2 regions of the Paraglaciecola sp. T6c genome follow, and region 1 is predicted to be linked to the other one. Evidence: riboswitches for the same ligand, from Rfam matches in the RefSeq annotation. Region 1 holds a riboswitch; the other holds the start of a gene.
The links. A riboswitch is a leader RNA that binds a small molecule or an ion and turns the genes downstream of it on or off. The one in region 1 is predicted to bind thiamine pyrophosphate.
Positions count from the first base shown of each region.

Region 1 (6,120 bases):
AAGGTCGTTAACTTACACTAAGGTCGTTAGCGCTTCACCTGAATACTGTTCTAGTTCTTCAAGTTTTCCGTTGCGAATTTTATTGGTCCAGTTTGCGTCTTGCAGTAACGCACGACCCACGGCAATTAAATCAAACTCGCCCTTGTCCATACGCTCGATCAAATCATCGATAGAGCGTGTATTCGAACCTTGACCTGCAAAGGCACTGAAAAAGTCTTCATTCAAGCCCACAGAGCCAACGGATATAGTGGGTTTACCGGTGAGCTTTTTAGTCCAGCCAGCAAGGTTTAAATCGCTGCCTTCAAATTCATTTTCCCAGTAACGGCGCTGAGAGCAGTGGAATATATCCACACCTGCATCACTTAAGGGCGCTAAGAACTCTTCAAGTAACTGCGGCGTTTCAGCCAGCCTTGCGCTGTAATCTTGTTGTTTCCATTGTGAGTAACGTAATACGATGGGGAAGTCAGGTGAGGTAGCTGCGCGTATTGCTTTGACAATTTCTACCGCTAAACGAGAGCGATTAGCCATGCTACCACCCCATTCGTCAGTACGTTGGTTAGTGCCTTCCCAGAAGAATTGATCAATTAAATATCCGTGAGCACCGTGAATTTCAATACCATCAAAACCAATTCGCTGAGCATCCGCAGCTGCAGTCGCAAAGCCGTTAATAACCGTTTCAATTTGTGCTTGGGTCATTGGCTCAGCACCTTGTTTACCTGGCTTGAACAGTCCAGAAGGGCCGACGCTAGGTAATTCAGGAAACGGCGCTTTTTGCGCTACGCGCGCCATGCCTACGTGCCACAATTGAGGCATGATTTTACCCCCGGCACCGTGTACTGCATCAACGGTCTTTTTCCATCCTGCAAGAGCAGCATCCCCATGAAACTGAGGAATACGATCACTCATGGTTGCCACAGGATCGTTTATGGTCGTGCCTTCGGTGATAATTAAGCCTGTTCCACCTTGTGCGCGGCGGCGATAATAATCGGCGACGTCTGAAGTAGGTACTCCACCAGGAGAAAACTCACGGGTCATTGGGGCCATTACTACGCGGTTATCTAGCGATAAGCCTTTGTGGGTAAAGGGGGCGAATAATGCGTCTACTTTGTTACTCATAGTGTTGTCCTTGATAATGTTTATTTTCGTTAGTTTTGTCTAATTTGAAACTCTAATTCGAAACTCTAATTCGAAACTTTCATTCGAATCCCTAAATTGAAACTGATAAAGCGGGTGCAACGCTAACTGAACGCACTAGGGACTCAATCATGACGGTTGCAAGCTGCGCTATATCTCGTTGTTCACCCAACATGTGCGATAAGTGCAACGATATCAAGCCGTGGACTCCGGCCCAAACTACATAACATATATCTGTTGGGTCACCTTTTAAGATCCCAGCGCTTACCGCTGACTTCACCACTTGGCGCATCGGCGCGCTACTACGTAAAATCTCACGTTCAAGAGCTGCATATTTGCTTAAGTCAGGCTGAGCTACGCTATACATGACGCGATAGGAATCTGGATATTGCAATGCAAAATCAAAATAGGCATGGCAAAGTGCGCTCAGCTGCTTATCTTGGGTTGGCTCTTGGGCTAAAGCATTTTCGAGGGTGTCGGCAATCCGTGCAAATTCACGCTGGCGCAGCGCTGCAAGGATATCAGCCTTGTTTTTAAAATAACGATAGGGCGTAGTGCGACTGCAACGTAAATCAGCGGCTAATCCGCGCAATGAAATACCCTCTACGCCACTTTTAGCAAATGAAACCAAGGCGTGATCGCACATTCGATTGCGAAAACACTGTATCTCTTCATCCGTTAACACTTTAGGCATTGAGGCTCTTTAGCGCTTCTGGCACATACATTTTTTGCATACACTTGGGTTTACTATTTCGGTGTTTGACGCCCATAATATATTTTATATTGACACTGTCAATTTAAAATAAAACACCCATAAGCCAGTCTCGATATAAGTGGACTACCATGGATTTTTTATTATTAACTGCTCTTCAATTTGACAGTGATAATTGCGCAGTACTCAAGGAATGCTAATTACTTGGGTAAGATAGTTAATCCTTGATGCGCATCCGTACTTGAATCTGAATAATTGGTTTCACTTTTAAAGTAATAGTGAGTCGAGTAGATACAGTGGAATACTTATAAGTATTAACGTCGGGTTTGGGCGTAACCATTGTGCTTAGCTGGGTCTGGGGAATTTTTCCAGCTAAATAGAGCACTTGACCAAAGTGCATCATAGAGAGTCGTTAAGCAATGCAACCAATTGGTCTATCGCCGGAGTCGCAATCGGTTGTCGTAATTATTGTCGCCAAGGCAAGTTCAGCTGTATCAGCTATCGCCCTGGTTTGATCCGCTTGAGGGAGCCTTGATAGTAGAGCGGGTAGTAAGACGCTAACTGAGCTTTACTATTTTCAGTCTGTTGCGCCTAAACGCGAAGATAGGGTTACTTGGTAAATTCTGAGACTTGATCTTCGTAGTCCAAATGCAAATTATCCAGTTTGCATGCCTAATACGGCATTTGCATAAGAAGAGCGCTACTAACACGAAAGTTGAATAATTGTGACATGAGTAACGCGTCAGCGGATGTAAGCGGACAAATATTAATGCGCCTTTAATCTGTAAGAAGATAAATAAATATTGTAAGAAGATAGATAAACGCTCAAAGAAAAACCCGCTCAGAAGCGGGTTTTAATAATATTTTCGCTATTGCTGTAAATATTCGTTACTCAGTGTCTTCTGGTTTATCTGTTGCCTTTTCTTCCGCTTTCTTCACGCGTATTTTATTTGCACCTAAGGTATGGCCGTTCAGATTAATAGTAGCGGCTTTTGCATCGCCTGCTTTTGGCATTTCAACAAAGCCAAAGCCTTTTGAGCTTTGCGTTGCGGGATCAATCACAATAGTGCATGACTGAACAACACCATAACCTTCAAAAAGGGTGCGAAGCTCGTCTTGCGTGGTGGCTCGGTCTAAATTGCGGATCAATAATTTCATGGTAACGCCCTTATAAAAAATAATGGGCTAATGATAACAGCGTTTGCTGTGTATCAATACGGGTTAATGCTAGTGGCTGTTGATCCTTGATGTGGTTTTTTACATCCTTGTTATCTAGCTTCACTCCGAATTTGCGTGAGGTCATTGAAAAAGACTTCACTTTTTTTGTTCTAGGATAAAATATTTTTGAACCTCTACCCTTGGTAATGCTCGTCCGAATTGTATCCTATCGCCCTCGTTAACGTGTCGCTAAAAGCGGTTAACGTTAAATTTTTAGCACTTCTAAATTTCACAAATTTAAGTGTTTAATATGATTTTCATGGGATTATATAGACAAAATTCAGTATTTTTAGCGAATTTACAGGTTTTTGTAATTAAGGCGGTTTTGGTTTAAATGTGTCAATCGTGCTTTTATTTAAGTCAGCAACATATGTGTTTTTGGGTAAAATAAATTCCTTTGGCGTGGGGCTAGTAATTCTAAATTTGTTGTCCTATTATCCGCACTCGCTCTCGGGGCGCCTTTTTTGGCTGAGATGTAGTAATACAAACCCGTAGAACCTGATCCGACTAGTATCGGCGTAGGAATGAGCAGCACATCCTCACAAGGGATGTTTGTTTTCGTTTTCCGCGCGCCTGTATTTTTTTAAGGAAAACAAAATGAACACTGTCCTTTCTTCCAGTGAAGCGGTTGCTAACGCACCGGCTAGTGCCTCCTCTGAAAGTCAAAAAATTACACGCACACCCCTTCCAGCCAGTAAAAAAGTGTATGTTGCATCGCCTAACGATCCTAGCGTTCGTGTGCCCATGCGCGAAATCAGTTTAACCGACGGGACCGCCGTCACTTTGTACGATACCTCAGGTCCCTATACCGATGAAACCGTAGACATAGACGTCAACAAAGGCATTGCTGATGTGCGAAGTGAGTGGGTATTGTCTCGAAACGACACTGAACAATATCAAGGTCGTGAGGTACAACCCCAAGACAACGGACACTTCGATCAAGAACGCGCTTTTCAATATTACAATGATGCTTTGCAGCGCACGCCAAGACGTGCCTTACCTGGTAAAAATGTCAGCCAAATGCATTATGCCCGCAAAGGTATTATCACCAAAGAAATGGAGTATATTGCCGTTCGCGAAAACCAAGCTCGGGAAGCCCTAAGCAATGAGTTCACTACGGATGAGCGTAATAAGCGACTAAAAGGTAATTCTTTGGGAGCCAATTTGCAGCCCATTACACCAGAGTTTGTGCGCAAAGAAGTGGCTGAAGGCAGAGCGATTATCCCAGCCAATATTAACCATACAGAACTCGAACCCATGATAATCGGGCGCAACTTTCTGGTTAAAATCAATGGCAACATTGGTAACTCAGCACTGCGTTCTTCCATTGAAGAAGAAGTCGAAAAGCTGGTGTGGTCAATTCGTTGGGGCGGCGACACCATTATGGACTTGTCAACGGGCAAGAATATTCACTCTACTCGCGACTATATCGTTAGAAACTCTCCCGTTCCCGTGGGCACCGTGCCTATTTATCAAGCGTTAGAAAAGGTCAAGGGTGTTGCTGAAGACCTGACCTGGGAAGTGTTTCGAGATACCTTGATTGAGCAAGCCGAGCAGGGCGTAGATTATTTCACAATTCATGCTGGGGTGCGGTTGCATCATATTCCTATGACGGTGGACCGCGTTACAGGCATCGTCTCCCGTGGTGGTTCTATCATGGCAAAATGGTGCATTGCTCACCATCAAGAAAATTTTTTATACACCCATTTTGAAGACATTTGCCACATCATGAAAGCATATGACGTGAGCTTTTCCCTCGGTGATGGCTTGCGTCCAGGCTCATTAGCCGATGCTAACGATGAAGCGCAATTTGCCGAGCTGATTACGCTTGGTGAGCTGACTAAAATTGCCTGGAAACACGATGTACAAACTATGATCGAAGGCCCAGGTCATGTGCCTATGCATATGATTAAAGAAAATATGGATATGCAACTCGAACATTGTCATGAAGCACCATTTTATACGCTTGGCCCGCTGACTACCGACATCGCCCCTGGCTACGATCATATTACGAGTGGAATAGGGGCTGCGATCATTGGTTGGTATGGTTGTGCAATGCTGTGCTACGTAACCCCCAAAGAGCATTTAGGCTTGCCGAACAAAGATGATGTTAAGCAAGGGATCATGGCGTATAAAATTGCCGCTCACGCAGCGGATATTGCTAAAGGTCACCCAGGCGCTCGCTACCGCGACGATTTACTGTCTAAGGCGCGTTTTGAATTTCGTTGGGTCGATCAGTTTAATTTAGGCCTAGACCCTGATACTGCCCGCGCATTTCATGACGAAACCTTGCCTAAAGATGCAGCGAAGGTCGCCCATTTTTGCTCTATGTGTGGGCCTAAATTCTGCTCTATGAAAATCTCTCAAGAGGTGCGCGAATATTCAGCGGATTTGAAAAATACTGACATTGAGGCCGGTATGGCGCAAAAATCCGCTGAGTTTACCGCCGCAGGTGCACAGATATACGTCGCTCAGACGGAGTAAACCTGTGGCTGTGCAAAGTGAACACAAAATGCGCATTGCCATTGTGGGTGCAGGCATTATGGGGCGAATGATGGCGTGGCAATTATTACACCGCCAAGCGGATATTTCGCTCACCATATTTGATAAAGATCCCATCGAAAGTGGCAGTGCTGCTGCGTATACAGCAGCTGGTATGTTAGCACCGTATAGCGAGCTTGAAAGTGCAGAGCTTGCTGTGTTTTCTATGGGGATGGCGTCTTTAACGCGCTGGCCGGATGTTATTAACAGCCTAAATTTGCACTTGGCTAAACCACTCACGTTGTTCGTTCAGGGCACGTTAGTGGTGGCGCACCGCGAAGATAAAGCCGATTTTCAGCAGTTTTCCCGCCAGTTAATGGGTAAGTTGCCAGATTTCGCGCAAGATGAAGAGTTTTCACATATGCAGTTATTAACCCAAGCAGCGCTTCATCATTATGCTCCGCAATTAGCAAAACACTTTGACGGCGGACTTTATCTCCCGAACGAAGCATGGGTTGATACCGCTGAGGTGATGACAGGCCTTGCATCCTACCTTGAGCAATCAGCTGTGACGT
Region 1 is NC_008228.1:2,334,059-2,340,178, forward strand. Features, by position in the region: gene PATL_RS09830 (NADH:flavin oxidoreductase) at 13-1,116, opposite strand; gene PATL_RS09835 (TetR/AcrR family transcriptional regulator) at 1,208-1,828, opposite strand; gene PATL_RS09840 (RNA recognition motif domain-containing protein) at 2,735-3,004, opposite strand; TPP riboswitch at 3,506-3,606, shown strand; gene thiC (phosphomethylpyrimidine synthase ThiC) at 3,662-5,548, shown strand; gene PATL_RS09850 (FAD-dependent oxidoreductase) at 5,553-6,120, shown strand, end outside.

Region 2 (6,120 bases), 720 kb from region 1:
ATTCTCTGCCTAAGTGTTGACGATAATCTACGCTATTAACCTCTTGATAAGTACTAGGGGCATCACCTACCCACAGATGCTTACTCGCAAGAGACTCGACATTAATAAGTAAGTTTTCAGCCTGCTTTTCAGCCCACTCTTTAGCACCGCTCACAATCACCAATTGGCGGTGAAAAACATGGCTTTTCCGCTGTTTAACCCAATCTTCTATTTTAAAGTGTAAATCCACGCTGATATTATCTGTACAATAAACTCGAAATTATCGCCAGTTTAAGCAATGTTACCAAGGAATACGAATGCGCTTTTTATCAAGACGATTAGTGATGCCCAATGATCTTAATTATGCCAACTCATTGTTCGGGGGCAGGGCACTGGAGTGGATAGATGAAGAGTCTGCGATATACGCAATTTGTCAGCTAGAAACGAATCAATTAGTCACTAAACACATTGGTGAAATCAGCTTTGAATCACCAGCGTTACAAGGTGACGTAGTGGAGTTTGGGCTAGAAACCAAGAAGGTGGGCCGTACTTCAATTACGGTTACTTGCTTGGTGAGAAATAAAGAAACAAAGAAAACGATCTGCTTAGCAGACGACATTGTATTTGTTCGTGTTGATCGTGAAACGCGCTTACCCGTCGCCCACGGTAAAACGTTTGATGAGCTGCAAGAACGAGCAAGGTTAGAAATGAAGGGACTGACTTAATGGATTTAGGTTCTTTCTATCGTGTTGCCGAGCTTCCGCGATTTACCGGAAAAATTTGGCTTGCGTTTGCTATAAGTTTTATCTCGATAAATAGTTGTGCCGTAGCGGGGCAATCAGATTATTCAATTATTGAAAGTCATTCTTTACCGAGTGAATTAGAAGAAAGCTCGGCATTGTATTGTGCCGGTAAAGATCAAATTTACAGTATTAATGATTCCGGCAATGCGCCTATTATTTTTCAACTAAGTGATGACGGCGATATTTTGTCTCTGCGCAGCCCAGACAATGTCAAAAATAAAGATTGGGAAGCCCTGACTGCAGATGACAAATTTTTCTATGTGGGTGATATAGGCAACAATCGAGGGACACGGAAAAATGTATTTATATACAAGTTACCCCGAAATGAAATGGATAAAGCGAAAACCAAAAAACTTAGTGTGTCTTACGAAGGGAATAATCACAAAGCAAACGAGTCGCTTAATCATGACTTTGATGCAGAGGCGTTAGTCGCTGTGGGTGATGACTTAGTCTTATTTTCAAAAAGCTGGCGTACCGATGTTCTCAACGTGTATCTGGTAGATAAAAATGAAAGTAAACAAAAACTCAGCGCTCACATCTCAGTAAAAGGCATTCCAGGTGTGATCACCGGTGCGGATTACGACAAAATGAACGAGCGGTATGTCTTGGTTGGTTATCCTTCGAAACGCGTAGGCTTTGGTGATCCATTTATAGTGCTACTAGATAAAAATTTCACATTAATTGAAACCATACCGTTACCAGGGTACGGGCAGGTAGAAGGTGTGTGCGCTCATCCATCTGGGCAAATTTGGTTTACTCAAGAATCTTCAATTTTTAGCAGTAGTAAATTAGTTAAGTTAAAACTAGCGAGTCATAAAGCGACCTAACGTCATGTTTATGCGAATAATCAGCGCTTGCGCTGGATGACAGTATTGCTACACTGTCGCCGTTAACACTGTCGAGATTCATTTTGTTAACTACCAAGGGGTGCCGAAAGGCTGAGATTTGTCTCTTAAGAGATATGACCCTTACACCTGATCCGGATAATACCGGCGTAGGAATGGTTATTTCGTTCGCATTTCAAAAATGTAAACATCTCCCATTTATCTGCCGCAAAGCCGGATCTTTTCAACCTTTACTGAAGAGATCCCAATGAAGTTTTGTTCTACCTTACTTGCTCTATCCATAGCATCAAGTTTCGCCAGCCACGCTGATGAGTCCAAAGACATTGAACGTATTACTGTTAGCTCAGATTTTCGCCAGCAAGCGTTAATGTTCATCCCTGCAAGCGCAACCATATTAAGCGATTCACAAATTGAAGCTCGCCAAGCGCAACACCTTGAAGATATTTTAAATGTTGGCGCCAATATCAACTTTGCCAGTGGTGCATCTCGCGGGCGATTCATTCAAATTCGCGGTATCGGTGAGCGCAGCCAATTTTCAGAGCCAAGTAACCCATCTGTTGGATTTCTAGTGGATGACTTTGACTTCTCTGGTATTGCAGGTGTGGGCACCTTGTTTGATGTGGAACAAGTTGAAATTTTGCGCGGCCCACAAGCGACCGAGTTTGGGGCAAGTGCCATGGCCGGGGTTATTAAGGTTAAAACCGTTGATGCCGGACCGGATCAAAGCGGTAAATTATCATTTTCACTTGCCGAGCAAAATACATGGAGTGTAGGCGGCGCTTACGGCAATGCCATAACGGATAATCTATTCTATCGTGTGGCGGTTCAACAGTTTAAGAGTGATGGTTTTGTACAGAATACTTTTTTAAATCGTGACGACACCGATAACCTAGATGAATTTACCTCAAGAGTAAAACTGAAATATCTGCCTGCAGATTGGTTGACCTTCGACCTTAATTATCAATATTTCGATATAGATAACGGTTATGACGCGTTTTCTCTGGAAAATACTCGAGAATCACGTGCTGATGAACCGGGTTTCGACCGCCAAAAAACTCATGCCCTAGGCCTAAAAACGGAAATAAACACCGAGCTTACGGATGTTTTTGTTATTTTGAGTCAATCAGATTCAGATATGGGCTACAGCTACGATGAAGATTGGACATACGTCGGCTTTCATCCTGACGAGTATTCTTCCGTAGACAGCTATTTCAGAGAGCGCGATACAGATAACGTTGACATACGCTTTTTATCAAACGACAACTCAACTTTATTCAATGGCTCAACTCAATGGTTATTTGGCCTGTATTCGAAATCCATGGATGAGAGTTTACTGCGCCAATACACCTATGCAGACGGTGACTTTACAAGTCGTTATCAACAAGACAACCTCGCCGTATATTCGCAAGTCGATACCGAACTGTCTGACACCCTTAGTTTACGCTTGGGCCTTCGCGCCGATCGTTTTGAAATAGACTACAGCGATATAAGCGGTTTCACCCAAAGCAATGATAAAACGTTGATCGGCGGTAAAGCCGTGCTTGATTATAGTATCGATAGCGCCTCTGTTTATGCCAGCGTATCAAGGGGCTACAAAGCCGCTGGCTTTAATCCAGATGAGCGGGTCAGCTCGGACAAGCGTATTTATCAACCTGAGTACAATTGGAACTACGAAATTGGGGTAAAGGGCAACTTTATCAATTACGACGCCTTTATTCGCATGGCAGTTTTCTACATGGACCGTGAAGACACCCAAGTCAGTGATTATGATGTACAAACTCGTGAAGACGGTAGCGCCACATTCATTGACATCATAGGTAATGCTGATACAGGCACTAACTGGGGTTATGAATTAGAGTCAGGCTGGCAAGTAAACGACAGTGTATATTTGCACGCTAATTTCGGTTGGCTTGATGCCACTTTTGAAGATTATACCCTAGCCGATGGCTCGGTTGTTGATAAGCAAGACCAAGCCCAAGCACCAAACTACACCTTCAATATTGGCGCCAATGTGCAGTTGTCTGAGCAAGTCAGTTGGACGATAGACGCAGATGGTAAGGACGAATACCGCTTTTCTGACGGTCACGACGAAAAGTCACCATCTTATGTGTTGGTCAATACCGCGATGCGTTTTGATGTACAAGACTGGTCGTGTTCTGTGTGGGTAAAAAATGTGTTTGACCGAACTTACTACGTCCGTGGTTTTGGTGGATTCAACAATGACCCACGAGAAGGTTACGCCACTCCGGAGCCTTATTATCAACTGGGAGATGGCCGTCAAGTGGGCATCAGTGCTCAATACAACTTTTAGCAAGAGGAGCTAATAATGAAATTAGTCGCAGAGATTTCAATGTACCCGTTAAACGAACAGTACCTTGAGCCGATCCAAACTTTTATCGACCGCTTGAATGAATACGGTCACTTGAAGGTAGTCACCAGTGCTACCAGTACTTTAGTGAGCGGGGACTATTTGGCAACCATGCAAGTACTCGCTAAAGAAATGCAGCGCAGTCATCAGGAAGTCGGGCAGGCAATATTTGTATGCAAGTTCTTAAATGGTGACAAAATGAGCAGCGATGTGTAATGCAAGGCTTAATCGAGCTGTTCAATAATATTGCTCAGCAGTTTGTTGCACTACCTTGGCTAGAAGCAACGGCTTGGTTAGAAGCAACGGCGGTAATACTCGCTGTTGCTTATGTGTGGCTAGCAGCGAGAGAAAATATCTGGTGCTGGCCTTGTGCACTGGTAAGCACTGGCATTTATACTTGGTTATTTTGGGAAGTTTCGTTGCTGTTTCATACCTTACTGAACGCCTATTACTTGTTAATGGCGGTATATGGTTGGCAACAATGGAAGCAGCGTGAAGATGACGAGATCCCCATTCAAAGCTGGTCTATTCAAAAGCACCTGGTGCGATTAGTGTTATTAACGTGTATCGCGTTTGGTCTGACCGTTTTTGCTAGTATGTGGTTGGACTCTCAATACCTTTACCTAGATGCTTTTATCACAGTATTCAGTGTTTACACCACTATGATGGTCGCGCACAAAGTGTTAGAAAACTGGCTTTATTGGATTGTGATCAATAGCTTTGCCTGTTACTTGTATTTCGCGAAAGAGATGTATCTAACGGGGGCACTCTTTATTTTTTATGTGTTATTTGCGGTATATGGTTATATCAATTGGCGCCAACAGCATGTAGGTAGGCCTTATGCCCCATCGGCATCAGCTTAACTCAGCTGTATTGGCTGAGCTAACAAGTCTAGCGCTCTGCCGAGATGGATTTAGCGTAAAGCCAGTTCAAAAGGCCGGGGCGGTTAATACAAGTTATTGTTTAACCACTCCTTCTGGTCGATTTTTTATGAAAATGTTCGAATCTGATCAGGTAAATCAACTTGATCGTCAACAGCTATTCGATATTCAAAAAGCGGTCTGGCAGAAAGGGATGGCCTGTGAGCCGGTCTACCTGTCAACGGCCGCTGGTTTTCAATTAGATGCTTGGGTACAAAGTCATACTTTGGAAAACAGCACTCTGAGCGAAGACATTAAAGCGTGTCAGTTGGCTGATGCATTGCATCGCATTCATAGCTTAGATATTGAAGGGCATAGACTGAATTTACCTGCACAGTGGGCAGGCTATCTATCACAATTGCCGCAGCAACAATATTGGAAAGAGCACGAGGAAGCGCAGGGGTTAGCGAGCATTTGGTCTGCTACACCGCCCCATGATTTAGTTTTTTGCCATAATGATTTGTCGTTTCAGCATGTCACAACAGAACAATCTAACCTGATATTCGATTGGGAATATTGCGCGTTATCAAATCGTTACTTTGACTTAGCGGCTTGCATCGAAGTCAATAATCTCAATTTTGAGGTTCAAACTTATTTGCTATCAAGATATGCACAAAATACGCAGTTACCACTGCCGTTAGTATTACAAAAGACCACTGAAATGCTTCCGTTAGTTAATCTAACTAGTCGCCTTTGGTACGCTGTAGCAAAGAAAATAACCGCTTCACAATGTCATACTGCCGATAAAATAAGCGGTTGAACCTAAACCTGATATTTTAGCTATAAAAGCACTTTACCTTTTACCCTTGTTACGTATAATTCAGCCCCTCAGTAGGGGTGTAGTTCCAATTGGTAGAACAGCGGTCTCCAAAACCGATGGCTGGGGGTTCGAATCCCTCCACCCCTGCCAATTTTTCAGCTTCACTCTTCAGTCATATTCCCCATGAATTAAAAATAACTTTTTACCCGATTGGAGGGTGAGAAGCCCCATGGGGTTTGACAAATTGTCAGGAACAATTTGTACCGCGCAGCGCCGTTTACGGTCAGGTACAGGGAAGTACGTGAGTACATCCCTCCACCCCTGCCAATTTTTCAGATCCACTCTTCAGTCATATCCCCCATGTATTTAGAATACCCTATTTGCTCTATTCCAGAGTGAGAAGCCCTATAGCGTCTGACAAATTTCCTACACCTTATTGTTAGCC
Region 2 is NC_008228.1:1,617,607-1,623,726, forward strand. Features, by position in the region: gene PATL_RS06860 (tRNA(Met) cytidine acetyltransferase TmcA) at 1-229, opposite strand, end outside; gene PATL_RS06865 (acyl-CoA thioesterase) at 297-704, shown strand; gene PATL_RS06870 (hypothetical protein) at 704-1,609, shown strand; TPP riboswitch at 1,696-1,800, shown strand; gene PATL_RS06875 (TonB-dependent receptor) at 1,875-3,938, shown strand; gene PATL_RS06880 (hypothetical protein) at 3,954-4,211, shown strand; gene pnuC (nicotinamide riboside transporter PnuC) at 4,211-4,858, shown strand; gene PATL_RS06890 (choline/ethanolamine kinase family protein) at 4,836-5,675, shown strand; tRNA gene PATL_RS06895 (tRNA-Trp) at 5,749-5,825, shown strand.
Region 2: linked by a shared signal. The riboswitch ahead of PATL_RS06875 (TonB-dependent receptor) and the one ahead of thiC (phosphomethylpyrimidine synthase ThiC) in region 1 are both predicted to bind thiamine pyrophosphate.